2 linked regions of the Bradyrhizobium diazoefficiens genome follow. The protein of the gene in region 2 binds, or shares a complex with, the protein of the main gene of each other region. Links are inferred from orthologs where the notes say so. Each region holds a gene or a part of one and is shown on either strand. Other genes may lie near its edges.

The links.
Region 1: the proteins of JJE66_RS16815 (region 2) and dnaN are in contact, whole or in part, in a solved structure (PDB 1OK7), measured with the Escherichia coli proteins. The link is inferred for Bradyrhizobium diazoefficiens from one-to-one orthologs.

What each region holds. Positions count from the first base shown.
Region 1 is NZ_JAENXS010000001.1:2,026,345-2,036,765, reverse strand. Bases 3,423-6,245 are described here. They hold dnaN (DNA polymerase III subunit beta), read right to left. Parts: upstream 5,482-6,245; coding sequence 4,363-5,481; downstream 3,423-4,362. Other genes in these bases: dnaA (chromosomal replication initiator protein DnaA), read right to left, coding at 5,729-6,245; JJE66_RS09545 (endonuclease domain-containing protein), read right to left, coding at 3,870-4,235; recF (DNA replication/repair protein RecF), read right to left, coding at 3,423-3,781. Outside these bases: JJE66_RS09555 (hypothetical protein), read right to left, coding at 130-2,307; more of recF, read right to left, coding at 2,645-3,422; more of dnaA, read right to left, coding at 6,246-7,141; rpsT (30S ribosomal protein S20), read right to left, coding at 8,426-8,692; JJE66_RS09525 (hypothetical protein), read left to right, coding at 9,084-9,401; peptide-methionine (S)-S-oxide reductase MsrA, read left to right, coding at 9,579-10,235; JJE66_RS09515 (polysaccharide biosynthesis/export family protein), read left to right, coding at 10,384-10,421. UniProt on the Escherichia coli protein: Confers DNA tethering and processivity to DNA polymerases and other proteins. Acts as a clamp, forming a ring around DNA (a reaction catalyzed by the clamp-loading complex) which diffuses in an ATP-independent manner freely and bidirectionally along dsDNA.
Region 2 is NZ_JAENXS010000002.1:30,776-41,335, forward strand. Bases 4,482-7,443 are described here. They hold JJE66_RS16815 (DNA polymerase IV), read right to left. Parts: upstream 6,627-7,443; coding sequence 5,337-6,626; downstream 4,482-5,336. Other genes in these bases: JJE66_RS16810 (ACT domain-containing protein), read right to left, coding at 4,713-5,120; JJE66_RS16820 (DUF3572 domain-containing protein), read right to left, coding at 6,623-6,934; JJE66_RS16825 (response regulator), read left to right, coding at 7,185-7,443. Also shown: JJE66_RS16775 (glycerophosphodiester phosphodiesterase), read right to left, coding at 1-681; JJE66_RS16780 (RidA family protein), read right to left, coding at 692-1,159; JJE66_RS16785 (cell envelope integrity EipB family protein), read left to right, coding at 1,410-2,255; JJE66_RS16790 (RidA family protein), read left to right, coding at 2,329-2,730; JJE66_RS16795 (MerR family transcriptional regulator), read left to right, coding at 2,991-3,422; JJE66_RS16800 (nuclear transport factor 2 family protein), read right to left, coding at 3,399-3,809; more of JJE66_RS16825, read left to right, coding at 7,444-7,550; JJE66_RS16830 (PleD family two-component system response regulator), read left to right, coding at 7,565-8,938; JJE66_RS16835 (TetR/AcrR family transcriptional regulator), read right to left, coding at 9,111-9,701; JJE66_RS16840 (MFS transporter), read left to right, coding at 9,832-10,560. UniProt on the Escherichia coli protein: Poorly processive, error-prone DNA polymerase involved in translesion repair and untargeted mutagenesis. Copies undamaged DNA at stalled replication forks, which arise in vivo from mismatched or misaligned primer ends.

The sequences.
Region 1 (10,421 bases), on a different replicon or contig from region 2:
GATTCTGGGCACGGCAAAAAGCCCGATTCGAGGGACCGTTTCGGGCCTCCGAAGGCGTGGATTTTGCGGGGACGGAAGGCGGGTTCCGAGGCGCAAGCGGGAGAGGGAGCGCACCTGTTTCGTGGCGGCTCAGTACATCTGCAGCGGCAGCATCTCGCCGGTCGGCCCCACTGTCAGGCCCCAGGCATCGCCCGCGGCGATGTCGATGGTGTCGTTGCGGGCGGGGCGGCCCGCCATTTTCAGCGAGTACAGGTACTTGCCCGGCGGCAGATCGAGCGTGGGCCCCTTCGGTGACTGCGGACCGCCGGCGCCGGCCGCAACCTTGATGGTCTGCTTGTTGATCGTCAGCTGCGCGTCCTTGTCGCCCATATTGCCGAGCACCAGCTTGGCCTGACCCGGCTTCGGCATGATGTCCGCCTTGGTCGCGGCGTCCGGATTCTTCTGCACGAGATTGACCGATGTTTCGTCATTGGTGCGGCCGAGCTTCAGCATGGCCGGGCCCTGCGGCGAGGCGAAGGCGAGCTCGACGCGATCGGCGGCGACGATCGCGCCGTCCGGCTTTTCCCGCCAGCCGAGCCTGGTCAGCTCCGCACGGTAGAAGGCGAGCACGTCACTGAGCTCGGCCGGAATGCTGGCCGCGAGCTCGCGGCGGAACGGCGCCTCGATGCCGGGCAGTTTTGCGGTGGCAAGCGAGGTCGAACTGTGCTGTTTCGGCACGGGCAGGGCGGATTCCGCATCTGCCTCGAGCGGCCCGGCCGACTTGGGTGAGGCAGCGGCCTGATTGCTGCGCGCCGGCTTGCCCCCGGACGCGGGCTTGGCGGCGGCCATCACCAGGCCCGATCCGTCGGCGCTGACATTCACCTTCGCCCCCATCTGCATCACGGTCATCGAGATCGACTTGCCGGCCTTGGAAAACTCCATCACCGCCATGTTGGGCTGGTTGATCACCGAGGGCTGCTCCTTCCAGCCGGCCGGCTTCAGCGCCGCGCGGTAGAAGGCGGTCAACGCCTTGACGCTGGAGGTCGCGTTGAATTCGAGCCGGCCGCCGTCGCCGTCGAACTCCACCTCCTGCGCGTTCTCGGGCAGCGGCACCGGCGTGGTGCCGCCGGCCTGTGCCTGCAACGGTGCATCGGACAGCGTCGCGGCCTGCGCCTTGCGACGGACTTCGTCGGCGGCGATGACCTGTTTCGCCATCGCTTCGGCGTCACTCATGAACTTGTCGTCGGCATCCTTCTTCGCCCTGGCGCGCGCGGCGAGCACGGATTCCTTCACCTGCGCGGTCAGATAGACCATCGTGAAGTCGTATTTGCGGGCGAGCCGCAGCAAGCCGGTTTCCTCGGGCGAGGAGAATTTGAACGCGACTTCGTCGCCCGCGGCAAGAGGTGCATTTCCCTGTTCCGTCCAGCCGCGCGCCGCAAGTTCGCGATGGTAGAACGCGAGCACGGCGGGCAGATCGGCCAGGGCTGCGATGGTCAGTTCGCGCCGGTTCGATCTGGCGTCGCCGCCTCTGCCCGCCGCCGACTTGTACGGCTTCGGCGCCGGCAGGCCGGACATCTCTTCCGACGGAAGATCGGTCGGCAAGGCGAACGGCGCGACCTTGATTTCGACATTGGTCCGGCCGTCGTCGCGGCGCGTCAAACTCAACATCACCGGCTTCTGATGATAGAAGCCGCCGCGGTCGTCATCGTCATGGCCATAGAAGGCGCGCACGCCGTTTGAGATGGTTTCGCTGATATCCGCGTTCGGCCAGCGCGCGGCGCTCTCGGCCGTGAGCTTCCGCCAGCCGATGGCGGTCATTTCCCTGGCGTAGAAATCCCGTGTCGCCTCGAGCGCAACCGGCGCGATGCAGGCGAGATAGGGCCGGGTCTCGTCGAACACGAGATCGATCGCGCCCTCGGGGAACGGGACATTCGAATAGATGCGGTTCGGGGTGTAGGAGACCGATGATTGATCGGGCCGGCCGAGGCCCTGCGTGAAGGAGACGGAAAGTCCCTGCCGCCCCTTCTTGAACACGAGTTCGGTGGTGGCCTCGTCAAGCGGGCGGACATAGGGCACCCAGCCGTCGGCGCGGAGCATCTTCTTCGCGGCGGCGGTCACCGCGACCACAGTCGGCACGCCATATTGCATCCGGTAAGGATCGGGGTGCGAATTTTCGTCGATCGCACCTTGCAGCTTCGGCAGTGCGTGCACGTCGACGATGCCCTCGTCCGTCGGAGCCGCGAGCGCAGGGCTCGCCATCAACAGAAGGCCGCATGCGAACAGCCGCCAGCGTGCCGGGGCTCGCGTCCCGCGCGTGATCGTCGACATCGACCAAACTCCCGGATTTCGCGCGGATCGTTCCATTGCGCGATTGCAGGCTGCGACACCCCCGACGCCGCCTCAGACAGCTAGTCGCGGCGGGAACCGGGCAGGTTCAATTGGGTGCTGCCTTGCAGCCGCGGCGCCGCAAGCGAGCAATGTGAGGCCGCACACGAACAGCCGCCATCGTGCCGGGACTCTCGTCCCGGACCTTACCGTCGTCATGGACACTCTCCAAGGAAATCGCGCGCGTTTCGAATTCATCGCCGCGATTGCAACGGCTGCGACACCGACGGTGCGGCCTCAGGGAGCTAGTCGCGACCTGAACGAGGCGGGTTCAATGGCGCTACCGCCGCGCCGAAACCTGCCCGCTCTCGACGTCAAAGACCTCGCCGCCAGCGTCGATTTCGGCAAACGCAGCCGGGTCCGCGCCGGTCAACCAGACCTGCGCGCCGAGCTTGCGCAGCTCGTCGAACAGCGCGGTGCGACGGTTCGGATCGAGATGGGCGACGACCTCGTCGAGCAGCAGCAGCGGCACGATGCCGGTCATCTCGGCGACCAGCGTCGCATGCGCCAGCACCAGCCCGATCAGCAGCGCCTTCTGCTCCCCCGTGGATGCGTCGCGCGCGGGCATGCTTTTCGGCGCGTAGATCACCTGGAGATCGGTGAGATGCGGCCCGTCGGTGGTGCGGCCGGCGATGGCGTCGCGGGGGCGGTTGTCGCGCAGGATCTGGCGGTAGCGGTCCTCGACCGAGGTTGCGGTCTCGCTCAGCAGCGCGTTCTCCATCCAGCCGTCGAGTGCGATCTGCGCCGACGGAAACGCGGATTGTTGCGCGCGCGCGTTCAGCATGCCGGTCAGCCGCGCCGCGGTCTGGCCGCGCGTCGCGGCGACTGCGACCGCAAGTTCGGCGGTCTCGCGCTCGATCGCATCACACCAATGGTCGTCGTAATTGCGCGTCTCGAGCAGGCGATTGCGCGAGCGCAACGAACGTTCCAGTGCGGAGATGCGGCTGGAGTGCTGGCTGTCGATCGCGAGCACCAGGCGGTCGAAGAAGCGCCGCCGTTCGGAGCCCGCGCCCAGGAACAATCCGTCCATCGCCGGCGTCAGCCACACCATGCGGATGTGGTCGCCGAAGGCGGTGGCCGAATTGACCGGCTCGCGGTCGATGCGGCAACGCCGGCTGATGGCGCTGTCGGCCTGCGGCGGCTCGATGCCGGTGCCGAGGGTGGCGAGCCCCAGCGCGCCCTCGACCTGCGCGGAGACCGCCCAGGAGCCGTCGCCCTGGTTGTCGGCGACGTCGTCCAGCGTGGCGCGCCTTAAGCCGCGCCCCGGCGACAGGAACGAGATCGCCTCGATGCAATTGGTCTTGCCCGCCCCATTCGGCCCGACCAGCGCCACCATGTCAGCCGCCGTCTCGAGCCCCGCCGCCCGATAATTGCGAAAATGCGTCAGCGTCAGGCGATGAATGCGGGAGGGGGTCATATTTATTCGTGATGGACGCGATTCTTCCCCTCTCCCCTTGTGGGAGAGGGTGGCGCCTCACGAAGTGAGGCGACGGGTGAGGGGTATCTTACCGCCCGGCAAGCTTTGCAAGAATATCCTCTTGGACGGAAGTGGATTGCTTCAGCACGTCGTTGTTCCAGTAACGGGCTATCAGAAATCCCTCGGCTGCGAGGATTGCATCCCGGGTCGCATCGCTTTGCGAATCGGCATGCTGACTTCCGTCGATCTCGATCACAAGGCGCTTATCGAAACAGACAAAATCGAGAATGTAGTTCTTGAAAGGGATCTGCCTACGAAACTTGAAGTCCGATAGGCGCCGTTCCCTGAGCAGCCGCCACATTGCAGTCTCCGCATCAGTTGGCTCATGCCGCATGTTCTTCGCGAATTGGCGGAGATGTCTGGGGTCTTGCCGATGGGACGGCTCTTGCGGCACAAACCCCTCACCCAACCGAGTGCGTGTCTGCCAGCGGAGTAGCCCTCTCCCACAAGGGGAGAGGGCACAGCAATGGGCATCGCGTTAGGCATCAGAGGTAGGGTGTGCTGCGGAGGGGGCACCTCCCTCACACCCGCATCGGCATCAGCACATACAGCGCGCTCTTGTCGTCCTTGTCCTGGACCAGGGTCGGCGAGCCCGGATCGGCGAGCTTCAGCGTGGCGACGTCGCCTTCGATCTGGGCGGCGATGTCGAGGAGGTAGCGGGAGTTGAAGCCGATATCGAGCGCGTCGGAGGCGTACTCGACCTCGATCTCTTCGGTGGCGCTGCCGGAATCCGGATTGGTCACCGACAGCACCAGCTTGCCCGGCGACAGCGACAATTTCACCGCGCGACCGCGCTCGCTCGATATCGTCGAGACGCGGTCGACCGCGTTCTCGAAATCCTTCTTGTCGACAATGAGCTCCTTGTCGTTGCCCTGCGGAATGACGCGGCCATAATCGGGGAAGGTGCCGTCGATCAGTTTCGAGGTCAGCACGACGTTGCCGATCGTAAAGCGGATCTTGGCCTGCGACAGCTCGATCGTGACTTCGGCTTCGGTGTCCTCGATCAGCCGCTGCACCTCGCCGACGGTCTTGCGCGGCACGATCACGCCGGGCATGCCCTCGGCGCCCTTGGGCTGCACCAGATCGAGCTGGGCGAGGCGGTGGCCGTCGGTGGCGACGCCGCGCAAGGTCGCGGCCGTCGCCGTGCCCGCGGCATGAAGATAGATGCCGTTGAGATAATAGCGCGTTTCCTCGGTGGAGATCGCGAACTGGGTCCGGTCGATCAGCCGCTTGACGTCCTTGGCGGCGAGCGAGAACGAATGCGACAGGTCGCCGGTGGCGAGATCCGGGAAATCATTCTCCGGCAGCGTCTGCAGCGTGAAGCGCGAGCGGCCGGCGCGGATCGCCAGCACCGCGCGGTCGCCGTCGGCTTCCAGCACGATCTGCGAACCATCCGGCAGCTTGCGCACGATGTCGTAGAACATGTGCGCCGGCACGGTGGTCGAGCCCGCGGTCGCGGTTTCCGCAGGCAGCGTCTCCGTCACTTCGAGGTCGAGGTCGGTCGCCTTCAGCGACAATTTCGCGTTCTCGGCGCGGACCAGCACGTTGCCCAGGATCGGAATCGTGTTGCGCCGCTCGACCACGCGGTGGACATGGCCCAGCGATTTCAGGAGTTGCGCGCGTTCGACCGTAACTTTCATTGCACCACTCGCCCGATCCCCAAAGATTGAAAAAGCCGGGCGGAGGAAAGCGCGCCGCGGCACCGAAGACCCCGGAAGCCGGGTGATCCAGCCGATATGACCAAAGCCGCCAGGGTCGCGCAAGGTGGCGCGGATGGCCCCCGGATTCAAGGGATGGCGGGGTAGTTCCCCACGATTTACAGGCAGAAACACGACCGCCGCCCGGGCATGGCCGGGGCGGCGGGAAGGGGGAGGAAAGCTTAGGCGTTTATTCCTGAAGCTGGCGCTTCAGCGACTCCACTTCCTCGGACAGCGCATTGTCCTTGGAAACCAGGGCCTCGATCTTGCGCACCGCGTGCAGCACCGTGGTGTGGTCGCGGCCACCGAAACGGCGGCCGATCTCGGGGAGCGAGCGCAGGGTCAGGGTCTTGGCGAGGTACATCGCCACCTGGCGCGGACGCACCACATTGGCGGTCCGGCGCGAGGACAGGAGGTCGGAGCGGCTGACATTATACTGCCGTGCCACCACGCGCTGGATGTCCTCGATCTTGATCCGCTTCGGCTCCTGCGGTCGGATCAGGTCGCGCACTTCGTGCTCGGCCATCTCCAGCGTCACCGGCCGGTTGTTGAGCTTCGAATGCGCCAGCAGGCGGTTGATCGCGCCTTCGAGATCCCGGCCGTTATGGGTGATGGCGCGGGCGAGATAGGTCAGCACCTCCTCCGGCACGTCGAAGGTCGCATGGTGGGTGCGGGCGGCCGCGACGCGCGACTTGAGAATGCCGAGCCGCAGCTCTTCGCCGAGCGAGCCCATCTCGACCACGAGGCCGCCGGCGAGCCGGGAGCGGACGCGGTCGTCGAGGCTTTCCAGATCGGACGGCGGACGGTCGGCTGCGATCACGACCTGGCGGCCGGCATCGATCAGCGCATTCAGCGTGTGGCAGAACTCGGCCTGCGTCGACTTGCCCTGCAGGAACTGGAGATCGTCGATGACCAGCACGTCGATGCCGCGCAGCGCTTCCTTGAAGGCCAGCGCCGTCTGCGTCTTCAGCGCGGCGACGAAGCCGTACATGAATTTTTCCGCGGTGAGATAGAGCACCTTGCGCTCGTTGCCGGAATTGCCGGCCCAGGTCACCGCCTGCAGCAGATGCGTCTTGCCGAGGCCGACACCGGCATGGATGTAGAGCGGGTTGAACATCACGGGATCGCCGCGGCGCCCCTCGGCGACCTGGCGTGCCGCCGCATGCGCCAGCGTGTTGGAGCGGCCGATGACGAAGCTCGCAAAGGTCAGGCGCGGATCGAGCGGCGAGCCGCCGAGCGCATCATGGTTGGCGGAGACCGGCGCGGTCGCGGTCGAACGCAGCTCGGGCGCGGGGGTGCGACGCGTCTCGACCGGCACCGGCGCTTCCTTCGGCTGCACCACGGGGCGCACCGCGGTGCGAACGGTGAGGTCGATGCGATGCACTTCCGGCATTTCGGCCTGCCAGCACGACAGCACGCGCTCGGCGTAATGGGCCTGGATCCAGCTCTTCAGGAAGCGGGTCGGGACCGAGAGACGCACGCTCTCCTCCTGCACGCCTTCGAGATCCATGCGCGCAAACCAGCTCGTGTAGACGTCTTCGCCGACGTTCGAGCGCAGCCTGCTCTTCACGCGCGACCAGCGATCCTGTTCCGGTGTTGTCATCATGAGAAAACTTTTCTTGAGAGATTAAGGTTGCTTCGTGAGCGCCATGCAGAGTTCCTGCCAGGACTCTAGAATGGCGCGACCTCTAGCGAGTTCATCATCGGACATAGCTCGACCGTTCGGCGGAAACGCCGCGGTCAGATCAGCGATGTCAGAGATGGAGGGGTCGCGAGGTCAGCGCGTACTCAGCGCTTCGTCACATGCGGGAGGCTGGAAGTCCGACAGACCCAGAACGGCATCGTTCGAAAAAGAGATTTGTTTCAATACCGCGTTGAGTCCGTAAGACATGATACCTCCCCGTCCTGCCGTGATTGCGCACGGCAAGGTCCTGCGTGTCCTAGAAGACAACTACGACCAAGGTCGCCGATGCCCAGCCCGTCTGCACTGTTCGTCCGCTCGGCTTCGCCATTCGCGTGTCGGGGCAGTTTGACGATGTCTCTCACGAGCGCTTGACGCGAGCGGGATCGGAAAGATCCCGCTTGGAGACATTCAGACAAAGAGCTACCATCCCCACATTGCTGTAGGGTTTGAACCGACAATCGCTTGTTGAAGCGTCGCCAACGTGCACACCGCCGCCGATTTGCACGCTCGCCCCGTTTTCTAAAACCGCGCTGGTCTCAAGATCGTGGGCGCTGCGGACGGCTTAAGAAATACACTAAGCGGAAAGACTCGCAACGGAATTGATTCAGACTTGAGGCGATTAAAAACTTGATCTGCGTTAACGCCGCGCGCGAGTTGTTCACAGGCTTCGGAGCAAGTTTTTGGATTCGTGCACAGATTCGAAAGAGCGGCGCGTCATGTGACAATTCCTCGCCACCGCCAAAAATTTTTTACAAAAGCGTCACGCGCGTGCCGCGCGCGCGAATTTTCCAAATGCTTGGCGCCGCTATGTCGATAAGTGATTAGCGAGACACCGCTTTTTGAGTCGCGTTTCGCAGGGTAACCCGACGCGAAACATATTCCGGTGAAACTACGGTGTGCAGAACTCGCGCGCGCGCGAATGCAAGTTTGCGCCACCCTGCAGGGGTTTTTCGCAGCGCGGTGAAAAGTTTCAGCTGTTGCAAAAACAACGGCAAGTAGAATTACGGAATGCTGCGTGGCGACCACGACGAAAGTCTGCCAACGAAAGATTGGTCACCCAACGACCGCAAGCGTGACTTGTGACACGCAACAAAAAGCCCGGCGTAAAAGCCGGGCTGATTGAGAGCGCGATGCTCGATTGCCTCACCCGATCGAATGACTCGATCGCTTGGTGGGCTTACTCAGCGAACTTACTTGCCGAGCTTACTTGGCGAGCTTGGCGATCTGCGCGGTGAGGCGCGAGACTTTGCGGCTGGCGTTGTTCTTGTGAATGATGTTGCGCTGCGCGGCGCGCATCAGCTCGGGCTCGGCACTGGCCAGCGCCTTGACGGCGGCGGCGCGATCGCCGGTCTTGATGGCTTCTTCGACGTTACGCACGGCACCGCGCATCTGGGTGCGGCGCGACTTGTTGACGGCGGTGCGGCGGGCGATCTTGCGCGTCGCCTTCTTGGCGGAAGTGGTATTGGCCATGGTCTCAATGTCCTTATGCGGTACCGGTCGCGTCTTGGTCGGGTGGCGCCGGCAGCGTGACCGCGGAATCGACGCTCGGATTCAGGGGGTTCGGTTGCTGGGCTGTTCCCGGAACATGAGCGACGGACTTGCGGCCATCTCTGAGGCTCAAACAAAAGAGCCTGCAACTGCTCAAAGAACAGCGGCGGCAGGATTGCGCCCGCCGCCAGTTGGCGCCCTTATAGAGGGGGTCTTTGGCACCGTCAACGCTTTCCAGGTCTGGAAAATGGGCATTGGGCGCGCCGAGCGCGGCCCGTAACGCCCTGATGAGGTTGAATTTCTGCCGTCTCTTGGCTATTGGCTGACGGCGCTTATTGGGGTCGCCCGTTCGGACGACCATAGAGGGTGGGGCATGATCCGCGGCTTTTTCCGACTAATTGGCTTGTTGCTGCTGGCCGGCGGGTTCTTCTTCATGGTCTATGACGGCGCCCGCTGGGTCGCCGACCAGACCCTGCGATTCACCCGGTTCGGCCAGTTCTGGAATGATATCAATCAGACCAGCCAGACGGCGTTCCGGACCTGGGTCGAGGCCAAGGCGCCCTGGCTCTGGACCTCGGTGATCCGCCTGGTGCTGGACCAGCCGGTCTTCGCCGTGCTGGGCATTTTGGGCATCCTGCTGATGATCCTGTTCCGCCCCCGCAAGCCGCTGATCGGCTATTCCCGGGATTGATCTTCAATTCCCGCCGGGATTGATCTTCAATTCCCGCCGGGATTGAGCTGCAAATAAGGGGCGCCGTAACGAGGCTGCGCCTTTCTGCGTAAAGACTTATATTCCCACTCGATCGCGAGCACGCCGCCTGAGCGCCTGGTTCAGGCGACCGACAGCTCGTTTCTCGGAGATCCGTCCATGCTGTTCATGCGCAAGACCACCGCATTGCCGAGCGCAGCTGAAGCGCTGCCCGGCCGTGCGCAAGCCATTCCGACCGCGACCAGCCATTTCGTCAACGGCGCGAAGTTGCAGCCGCCTTATCCCGCAGGCCTCGAGCAGGCCGTGTTCGGGCTCGGCTGCTTCTGGGGCGCCGAGCGCAAATTCTGGGAGCTTGGCGACGGCATCTATGCGACCGCTGTCGGCTATGCCGGCGGCCACACGCCGAACCCGACCTATGAAGAGACCTGTTCGGGACGCACCGGCCACACCGAACTGGTGCTGGTCGTGTTCGATCCGAAGAAGATTTCCTACGAGAAGCTTCTGAAGACGTTCTGGGAGAGCCACAACCCGACGCAGGGCATGCGCCAGGGCAACGACGTCGGCACGCAGTATCGCAGCGCGATCTACACGTACTCCGAGGCGCAGAAGACAGCGGCCGACGAGTCGAAGAAGCTCTATCAGAAGGCGCTCGCGGCAAAGGGCCTCGGCGCCATCACCACCGAGATCGCGCCGGCCGGCGAATTCTACTTCGCCGAGGACTATCATCAGCAATATCTGGCGAAGAACCCCGCCGGCTATTGCGGCCTCGGCGGCACCGGCGTGTCGTGTCCCATCGGCGCGGGCGTGAGCGCGTAAGGCCAGCCACAACCCCTCGTCATGCCCGGGACAAGCCCGGGCATGACGGAGTGTGCGGTCCGCATTGTCGCGCCAAGACGCCTCTCAACCCTTTATTAACCATAACCGGTGCATCACTGGAGCTGTCTCGTTCCGAGGGATGGCTCCGGTGCCGGTTGCGCGCGCGTTTCGATGGTCGATCTTGGC
Region 2 (10,560 bases):
CGTTCGCACGGTCCAGCCGAGCAGGGCGCAGCCGAACACATTGCGGGCGATCCAGGGCGCCGGGGCCGGGAGGTGGTCGACCTTGAAGGCGACGAAATGCGGCTGGGTCTGGAAGCCGTGGCGCAGGTACAGCATGCTGTCGCGCTGCGCTTGCGTCAGATTGGCCCAGTATTCGTCCTCATAGCTCCGCTGCGCGACGATGCCGCGCGGGCGGGAGGGCAGCAGCTCGCGCAGCGCCAACACCTGGTCGGGGTCGAAGGACATGCCGACCGCCGGTCCCTGATATGACCCCAGCACCTCGGCCATCCGCCTCACCAGCTTGCGGTCGCCGTCAAAATGGCTCTTCACCTCGATCACCAGCGGCACGCGGGCGGCGACCATCGTGCAGAGATCGGACAGCGACATCATCCGCTCCGGCGTGTCCTTGAACTTGATGGCTTTCAGTTCGGCGGCGGTTTTCTCGACCACATCGCCGGCGGCCTCGGTGAGGCGGCCAAGCGCATGGTCGTGATGCACCATGGCCTCGCCGTCGGCCGAGAGCTGGATGTCGACCTCGATGGAAAAATTGCCCGCGATCGCCGGCTGCACCGCGCCCGGCATGTTCTCGACGATGCCGCGCGAGATGTCATGCAGGCCGCGATGGGCGATCGGCCGCGCTGTCAGCCAATCAGGAGCACGCACGATGCTGGCCTCAGGCGACCTCGAACACGCCGTCGACCTCGACGGCCGCATCCGCAGGCAGCGAGGCGACGCCGACGGTGGTGCGGGCGTGGCGGCCCTTGTCACCGAAGGCGGCGACCATCAGGTCGGAGGCGCCGTTCAGGACCTTCGGCCCGTCCAGGAAATCGGGCGCCGAGTTGATGAAGCCGCCGAGGCGCACCACGCGGACGACCTTGTCGAGATCGCCGAGCGCCGCCTTGACCTGGGCCAGCAGGTTGACGGCGCAGCCGCGGGCTGCCGCGGCGCCGTCTTCAAGCGAGACGCCGTCGCCGAGCTTGCCCTTCGCAATCAGCTTGCCGTCGGGGGCGAAGCAGACCTGACCGGACACGAACAGCAAATTGCCGGTGCGCACGAACGGGACGTAGTTGGCCACGGGGGTGGGGGCCTCATGCAGCTTGATGCCCTGTTCCGCCAGTTTCTGTTCGACCGTGCCCGCCATCTTCGACCTCATTGTCCAAAAATCATCCGCTTCGGCCGCCTGATGTCGCGGCCGGGCGGATCTGTTTCGCCCATCATGCCGCCACATGCAAGCAAGCCCGCGGGGCCGCCGGGCGCCGGGCTGGACTGCATTTTCCTGAGGCAGGACAGGAGGTTCAGCGGAGAGGCGCAACTTTACGTGAAACCGCCGCAGTTGCGACGCAATGGAACGGTCATTAAAGTGTCGAATCTGCGCTTCCCAAAGGACAGACATGGTGCACCTTTTCCGGACCTCGCTCGGTGTGATAGCGCTCGCGGCGGTTGCTTTCGGCACTGGCGATGGAGCCCATGCGGCCGGCGGTCCGTTCCTCTCGCACCAGGCGCTCTATGATTTGAGCCTCGTCAAATCGCGCTCTAACTCCATCAACAGCGCGCGCGGCCGCATCCTCTACAATTTCGCCGGTAATAGCTGCGAAGGCTACACCTCCGAATTCCGCCAGGTCTCCGAGCTCGACAGTGGTGAGGGCAAGATCACGCTGAGCGACCTCCGCTCCAATTCCTGGGAGGACGCCGCGGGAAAAAGCTACCGCTTCAAGATCGAGACGCGGATGAACGAGACCGAGGCCGGCCTGGTCGACGGCTCGGCTGAGCGCGACGGCGACCACATCAACGTCAAGCTGAAGTTGCCGGCGCCGAAGAATTTCACCCTCGACGGCAAGATCGTGTTCCCGACCGAACAGATCGAGCGCATCATTGCAGCCGCCAAGGACGGCAAATCGCTCCTGGAACTGTCCGTCTATGACGGCTCCGACGATGGCCAGAAGGTCTACAACACGCTGACAGTGATCGGCCAGCCGATCCCCGACGACCGCATCGCGTCGCCCGATCCCTCGACGTCGGACGAACACATGAAGTCGCTGAAGCGCTGGCCGGTCACCGTCAGCTATTTCGACCGCGACGTCCCGCAGAAGGAAGGCGAGCAGACGCCGGTCTATGCGATGTCGTTCGAACTCTACGAGAACGGCGTCTCCCGCCAGCTCGTGCTCGACTACAATGATTTCGTCATCTCCGGTTCGATGGGCAAGTTCGACGTCAAGGATAGCAAGCCCTGCAATTGAGGGCGCAAGGCTAGCCGTCAACGGCGTCTCCGGTTACGCTCTCCCTCAATCACAAACCTCCGGGAGCAGCACCATGCCCAAACTCGATCACCTCCGCCCCAGCGGCCTGCACCATAATCCCGCTTATTCCCACGTCGTTACTGCCTCCGGCGCGCGCACCATCTACATCTCCGGCCAGGTGTCTACCGACGAAGAGGGGCGGATCGTCGGCGAGGGCGATCTCGCCGCGCAGACCACGCAGGTGATGCAGAATCTCGGCCACGCGTTGAAGGCGGCTGGCGCCACCTACGCCAACATCGTCAAGATCACGACCTTCGTCGTCGGCTACAAGCCGGAGCTGCGTCCGATCATCGGCAAGGCCCGTTCCGTCTTCTTCGAAGGCATGGAGCCGCCGGCCTCGACCCTGGTCGGCGTCTCCGCGCTCGCAGCCCCCGAATGGCTGATCGAGATCGAGGCGATCGCGGTTGCGGATTGAGGCCGCAGGCCCACGCTTTCGCAAAACTTTAAAACAACCCCATGCACAGTAGAAACGCAATCTTGGAACGGGATGCGTTATTTCGTTTTTTTAGAATTTACTTTGACGCGTCGGGCAAAACAGTAGTACTATGCCATCATAGCCGTCCCAACATCGCAACGGCCGATCGAGGCAGGCGACGCGATCCAGGCTGCGCGATATCCTGTCTCCGGGCAAACAGCGCTACGCTCGCGAGGCGGCTTCGAACGAAAGGAAAGGCCATGTCGCGAGGGCTTCGCATCGGAGAGGTCGCCGGCCGAACGGGCCGCAGCATCCACACCATCCGCTGGTATGAGGCCCAGGGCTTGATCCCTGGCGTCGTCAGAGACCGCGGTGGTCGGCGGGTCTATAGCGATTTTCACGTCGGCTGGCTGGATCTGATGGAACGCCTGCGCGGCACCGGCATGTCGGTCAAGCAGATGCGGGAGTACGCCGCACTCGCCAAACGGGGCGAAGCGAGTTTGACCGAGCGTCACGCGTTGCTCGCAGCCCACCGGCAGCGCGTGCAGGACAACATCCGCCGCTGGTCGCAGGCTTTGGCGCTCATCGAAGCCAAGGTCGAATTCTATGAGGAGTGGATCGACAGAGGTGAAAGACCCGCCGCGTCGCCGCATGGACGCCTCAAGGCCTCATTGGCTGCCGGGCGGCCCTAGCACTCTCTCGACCAATGCGGTGTCCATGTACTCGGTCAGCTCGCGCAGTTTTCCGTCCGCCACGCGAATGACGAAGCAGTACGTGTTGGCGTAGAGCTCGCCGGCCAGCGTCGTTGCATTGCCCCGGCACTCGGCGACGACGTAATCGCCCTCAGCAATGATGCGGGATACCGTAAGGCTGGTGGGAGCGGTGAATTGTCGGTGGAGAGGCTTCATCAGGCGCTCTAGCACGTCGGCCTTGCCGACATACTCGCCGGACCAGGCCGTCGAGCCGGTAATGCGCCAGACGAAATCATCTGCCATCGCGGCGATGAACGGGCCGGGGTCGCGACGTGCGCGCGCATCCATGATGTCCTGAATGAGCGCCTTGTTGTCGATCACTGTCATGGGCTGTCTCCTTGGATCGAGGCCAGCCATCTCTCTACAAGCTAGAGCATGCTCTAGGGTCTGTTGAGATTCAGGATTCACAGAACGGAATGTCCGTGATTCAAGCTCCGAAAGGAGTTTGGCATGCCCCGATTCGTTCTGACAGATGCTCAATGGGCGAAGATGGAGCCGGTTTGTTTGGGCAAGCCGAGGGACCCCGGCCGCAGTGGAAGCGATAACCGTCTGTTTCTGGAAGCTGTACTGTGGATCGCCCGCACGGGCAGCCCATGGCGGGATCTGCCGCCGACGTTCGGCAACTGGAATACCGTGTTCAAACGCTATCGCGACTGGGTGAAAGCCGGTGTTTTCAAGCGGATCTTCGATGCCGTATCGGATGATCCGGACATGGAGTTCGCCATGGTCGACGCGACCATCGTCAAGGTTCACCGCCACGGGCAGGGAGCAAAAGGGGGACCAAAAATCAGGCCATCGGCAAGTCAAAAGGCGGCTGGACCACCAAAATCCTCGCGCTGACTGACGCGCTCGGGAATCTGGTGCGGTTCATCCTGCTCCCCGGCCATCGCTTTGACACCGTCGGCGTCGTGCCCCTGATCAAGGATATCGAGTTCGGTGGCTTGATCGCCGACAAGGCTTTTGATTCCAACTGGATCATCGAAGACTTGAACGAACGCAAGGCCAAGATCGTCATCTCGCAACATCAAAGGCGCGCTCAGCCTCTCGACATCGACAAAGACATTTACAAATGGCGTCACTTGATCGAAAATTTCTTCGGCAAGCTCAAGGAATTCAAACGCATAGCAATGCGTTGCGACAAGACAGACAGCAGCTTCGAGGCGATGATTTACCTCGCCACCGCTGTAATCCATTCCAGATGAATCTCAACAGACCCTAGATCAAGCGCAATCAAGCGTGTTTCGGCCGGAACCTGTCATGCAAGAGAGCCATTGCTTCATCGACCCTGTCAGCAGGTACGAAAAGATGATCGTGGTGAAAGGCCGAAACGGCGTTCACGCTGATGCCGGCGTCGGCCAGACACGCCGTGATCGCCGCCAGGAACCCCACCGCATCGAGTGCGGAATGGACTGTCAACGTGATTAGGCGCGAGGCGAATGTATGGTCTAACCCTGCGGCTTGGGCCTCTTCACGTGGGATCACGAGCGTGGTCCCTTCCTGCTCGCGGAACGTCAGCAGCGGTTTGACTGCTGCCGGGATCGGCGCGTCCGTCGCGATCGTGCAGAACACGAAAATGCCTGGCTGCAGCTCCGGCTTCATGTTCTTCAGCAGGGTAGTGAGATCGCGTTCGGCTTGCATGGTCGTTACCTCTCGCGAAATTTCTCAGACGTATCCAGCACCGTCATCCTGAGGTGCCTGAGCCTGGCGGCGCAATTGCGCCGCTGGGCGGAGGCCTCGAAGGATGAACGGCCCCGGCTGCATCTCGGCCGTGCATCCTTCGAGGCTCTCCATGCGGCGCGTTGCGCCCCATGGTTCGCACCTCAGGATGACGGGATGAGCACCTCCGTCATCCCATCACTCCTGCGCCTTCTCCGGCCCGTCATACGCAATGCCGCGGATCACCGCTGCACTGCCGAACTTCTTGCGCAGGCTGTCCACCGCCCGTTCTGCATGCGCGGCGCGGCGGTCGAGCATGTCGGTGTCGTCGCCGGGCGAGCCCTCGCGCAATGCACTGACGCCGGCGCCCATCAGGCGGAAGGCGGTGCCGTCGATTTCTTTCGCCAGCATCTCACGGCAGATCGAGAAGATCTTTGCGGCGAGCTGTGTCGGGGCGGCGATCGAGTGTGAGCGCGTGCGCTGGCGGAAGTCGGCGGTCTTGAGCTTCAGCGTCACGGTCGAGCCGGCAAGCTCGCTGCTCTTCAGCCGCGACGACGTCTTCTCGCACAGCCGCCACAAAATCTTCTCCAGCGTCGCGAAATCGCGGATGTCGGTCTCGAACGTGGTCTCGCTCGAAATCGTCTTGGCGCCGCGGTCGGCCTCGACCTTGCGGTCGTCGATGCCGCGGGCGAGCCGCCACAGCCTGCGGCCTTCGCTCGGAAATTGCCGCATCATCTCGATCTCGTCGGCCTTCTGGAGATCGGCGATGATGCGGAAGCCGCGCTGCACCAAGCGCTCCTGCGTCGCGGGGCCGACGCCGAAAATGAAGCCGACCGGCTTTTCCGCCAGCATCGTGCGCGCTTCCTCCTGGTCGAGGGCGGCGAAGCCGCGCGGCTTGTCGAGGTCCGAGGCGATCTTGGCCAAGAACTTGTTGCAGGACAGGCCGACGGAGACGCTGATGCCGATGTCGCGTTCGACATCGCGGGCAAAGCGCGCCAGCACCTTGGCCGGGATCATGCCGTGGACCCGCTCGGTGCCGGAGAGATCGAGGAAGGCTTCGTCAATCGACAGCGGTTCGACCAGAGGCGTCAGCGCCTGCATGGCCTGGCGTACCTCGCGGCCGACGCGGACATACTTCGCCATGTCCGGCCGGATCACGGTCGCATGCGGGCAGGCTTCCAGCGCCCTATACATCGGCATCGCCGAGCGCACGCCATAGGTGCGCGCGATATAGCAGGCGGCCGACACCACGCCGCGCTTTCCCCCGCCGATGATGACGGGCCTGTCGACGATATCCGGATTGTCGCGCTTCTCGACCGTCGCATAGAAGGCGTCGCAGTCGATATGGGCGATGGTCAGCGTCGCGAGCGTCCGGTGGCAGACGAGGCGAGGGGAGCCGCAGGCCGTACAGCGGCGCACGCTCACATCCAGATCGGCCAGACAATCCCGGCAGAAGCAGCAGGGCCCGGCCAGATCGGGGACGCTCACGGCACGTCGCGCTCCCACGTCCGGTCGCCGAGCGCATCGCCCAGCACCTGCCGCGCTGCGGCAACGTTGGTGGGATGCAGTTCCGAGACCTTGGCAAAGGCCTTCACGGTGTCGTCATCGCGCATCACGAAATCGAGGACGCTGAGCAGGAAATTCGGGTCGGAAGCCGCGTTCCGGAGCGTCTCCGGGCCGACACCTGTCTCGGCCAGGAACAGCCCCAGCCGCTCGGGATTGCCTGCGACAAAGGACAGCGCCTGAATCGCAACGATTTCAGCGACTTCGCGGGGGTTGTGAACAGGCTTTTTCAAGGGCCCGGTTTGCCTTTCCGTTAACTTTCGGTGTCTACTTTGGAATATGCCCGAGTCTTGGGACTGAGTCTCGGGCCTGATCTTGCGGCCCCAGACAAGCAACTGGAAACCACATCGCAGAAAGTGGCCCCTCGGGTTTAACGAAACTCAAGCGAATCTGAGGCTAGTTTGAATCCAGTTTTCGAAGCGCCGGAAAGCGGCGCCTGAGGCGTCACATGCATCGGTCTCTAGGACCAAACAGGAGGGCGGGATGGCTAAGACCGTCCTGATCGTGGAAGACAACGAGCTCAACATGAAGCTCTTCCGCGACCTGCTGGAGGCGCACGGCTACCAGACCTCCGGCACCAGCAACGGTTACGAGGCGCTCGACCTCGTGCGCAAGATGCGGCCCGACCTCGTGCTGATGGATATTCAACTGCCGCAGGTCTCTGGCCTGGAGGTGACGCGCTGGATCAAGGACGATCCGGAGCTGCGCGCCATTCCCGTCGTCGCGGTCACGGCCTTCGCGATGAAGGGCGACGAAGAGCGCATCCGCGAGGGCGGCTGCGAAGCCTATTTGTCCAAGCCGATCTCGGTCGGCAAATTCATTGAGACGGTCCGGCGTTTTATCGGATAGGAAGTGAGTTCAAAGTGACCGCGCGTATCCTGGTTGTCGATGACGTCCCTGCCAACGTCAAACTCCTCGAAGCCCGTCTTTCCGCCGAATATTTCGACGTCATGACAGCCTCGAACGGCACCGAGGCGCTCGCGATCTGTGCCCGCGCCGAATGCGACATCATCCTGCTCGACGTGATGATGCCCGACATGGACGGTTTCGAAGTCTGCCGCCGCCTGAAGACCGATCCGGCCACGCACCACATTCCCGTCGTGATGGTCACCGCACTCGACAGCCCCGCCGATCGCAACCGGGGTCTCGAAGCCGGTGCCGACGACTTCCTCACGAAGCCCGTCTCCGACGTCGTGCTGATCGCGCGCGTGCGCTCGCTGACGCGGCTGAAGATGATGACGGACGAGCTGCGCATGCGCGCCATCACCTCGCTCGAGATCGGCATGCAGGCGCCCGAGCGCAGCGCCATCGCCGATGCCGGTAAGGGCGGCCGCATCCTGCTGGTCGACGACCGGCAGTCGTCCTATGAGCGGCTGGCGACGATCCTCGCCGCCGAGCACACCGTCGACGTCGAGCCCAATCCGACGGAAGCGCTGTTCCACGCGGCCGAAGGCAATTACGATTTGCTGATCGTCTCGCTCGACCTCAACAATTTCGACGGGCTCAGGCTGTGCAGCCAGGCGCGCTCGCTGGAGCGCACCCGCCACGTGCCGATCCTGGCGATCGCGGAAGCCGAGAACTCCACGCGGCTGCTCCGCGGCCTCGAGATCGGGGTCAATGACTATCTGCTGCGCCCGATCGACAAGACCGAGCTCCTGGCGCGCGCCCGCACCCAGATCCGCCGCCGCCGCTACACCGATCATTTGCGCGACAACGTGCAGAACTCGATCGAGATGGCGATCACGGACGCGCTCACCGGGCTGCACAACCGCCGCTACATGGAGAGCCATCTGGCGACGCTCGCCGAGCAGGCCTCGACCCGCGGCAAGCCCTTGGCGCTGATGATTTTGGACATCGACTATTTCAAGTCGATCAACGACAATTACGGCCACGATGCCGGCGACGACGTGCTGCGTGAATTCGCGGTGCGCGTGCGCAAGTCGATCCGCGGCATCGATCTCGCCTGCCGCTACGGCGGCGAGGAGTTCGTCATCGTGATGCCGGAGACCGATCTCCACGTCGCCGGCATGGTCGCCGAGCGCCTGCGCCGCTCGATCGCGGGCGAACCGTTCGCCGTCCACAAGGGTACCAAGCGCATCGAGGTCACGATCTCGATCGGGCTCACCACGCTCGAGCAGAAGGGCGAGGCAGTCGCCGACGTCCTCAAGCGCGCCGATACTGCGCTGTATCGTGCCAAGCACGACGGGCGCAATCGCGTGGTGTCGCAGGCGGCGTGAGGCGGTGGCACTGCCTCATTCTCGCTGTCGTCCCCGCGAAAGCCGGGACCCATAACCCCAGGGAGCGGTTGTGGATGCGAACTGGCAATTCCGAGTCTTCGTCAAACTACGGCCCGTGGCTATGGGTCCCGGCCCCCGTGCGCAATTGCGCACTAGGCCGGGACGACAATTGCTATTGCGGCGCGCGCTTGCCTTTCACCGTCGCCGCGCCACCACCGACATCCACACCCGCATTCCGCAGCAGCACCTTCGCAGCTTCCTTCGCCGCACGCGCCATCGCGGGATCGTCGCGGACGAGGTCCTGCGCGATCGAGCCATCAACCAGGAGCACGAGCTGGGTGGCGAGCGCCTCCGCATCAACAACACCGAGCTGTTCGAGGCGCTCGCGAAACCAGACGCGGCGGCTCTCCTTGAAGGCCTTGGCGATCTTCTTCACCGTGCGGTCGGTGCTGCCGACCTCCGCGACAGCATTGACGAACGGACAGCCGCGAAAGTCGGGCGAGGCGAATCGCCGTTCCAGCGAATCGAACGTCGACAGGATCTGCGTCACCGCGGTCTTGGCCGACGCGTCGGGCGCCGACGGCGGCGGGCGCACGAAGCGGCGTTCCAGGTAGGCCGCGATCAGCGCGTCCTTGGACGGGAAGTGGTTGTAGAGCGTGCGCTTGGAGATGCCGATCTCGGCCGCAACGGTGTCGACGCCGATGGCGCGGATGCCCTGAAGATAGAACAACCGGTCGGCGGTGGCGAGGATCCGCTCCTTCATGTCGGATTTTTCGGCAGAGGGCATAACACAGACCTGTGTAATAAACGCCTTGACAGCGGCGCCGGCTTGCAGTCTAGATTACACAGACCTGTGTAATGCCGCAAGAGCAAGAATAAAGGGAAGACCGATCATGCCGTTGTTGCAAGCGCTTCGTCCAACCCTCCCGGTCCTGATCGGCGCCTCGCTGATGCTGACGCTGAGCATGGGCCTGCGGCAATCGCTCGGCATCTTCCTGCAGCCGCTGACCCATGACGTCGGCATCTCCGTGTCGGACTTCACGCTCGCGATCGCCGTCCAGAACCTCGCCTGGGGCTTCCTCCAGCCGCTCGCCGGCGCGCTCACCGTGCGCTACGGCTTTCGCATCATCATGATGGTCGGCGCGCTGCTTTATATCGCGGGGCTCGCGCTGATGACCGGCGCGCACGGCCTGATCACGGTCATGATCGGGGCGGGGGTGCTGATCGGCACCTCGCTCGCCTGCACCGCGGCGGCGATGGCGATGTCGGTTGCCGCGCGCGCGGTGCCCGAGAGCGTGCGCTCGACCGTGCTCGGCATGGTCTCGGCCGCGGGCTCGCTCGGCGCGCTGTTGGCGGCGCCGATCGGGCAGGTGCTCAATGAGGGCTACGGCTGGCGTTTCGGGCTCGGCAGCTTTGTCGTGCTCTCGCTTCTGATGTTGCCAGCGGCGTGGTTTGCAGGCCGGATCGACCGCATCCCGCTGCCGAGGACGAGCGGGCTCGGCAATGTATCGGCCGCAACCGCGACCGCCACGGCCTTCGGCAATGTGTCGTTTTCGGTGATGACGGCGGCCTATTTCGTCTGCGGCATGCAGCTCGTCTTCATCACCACGCATCTGCCGTCC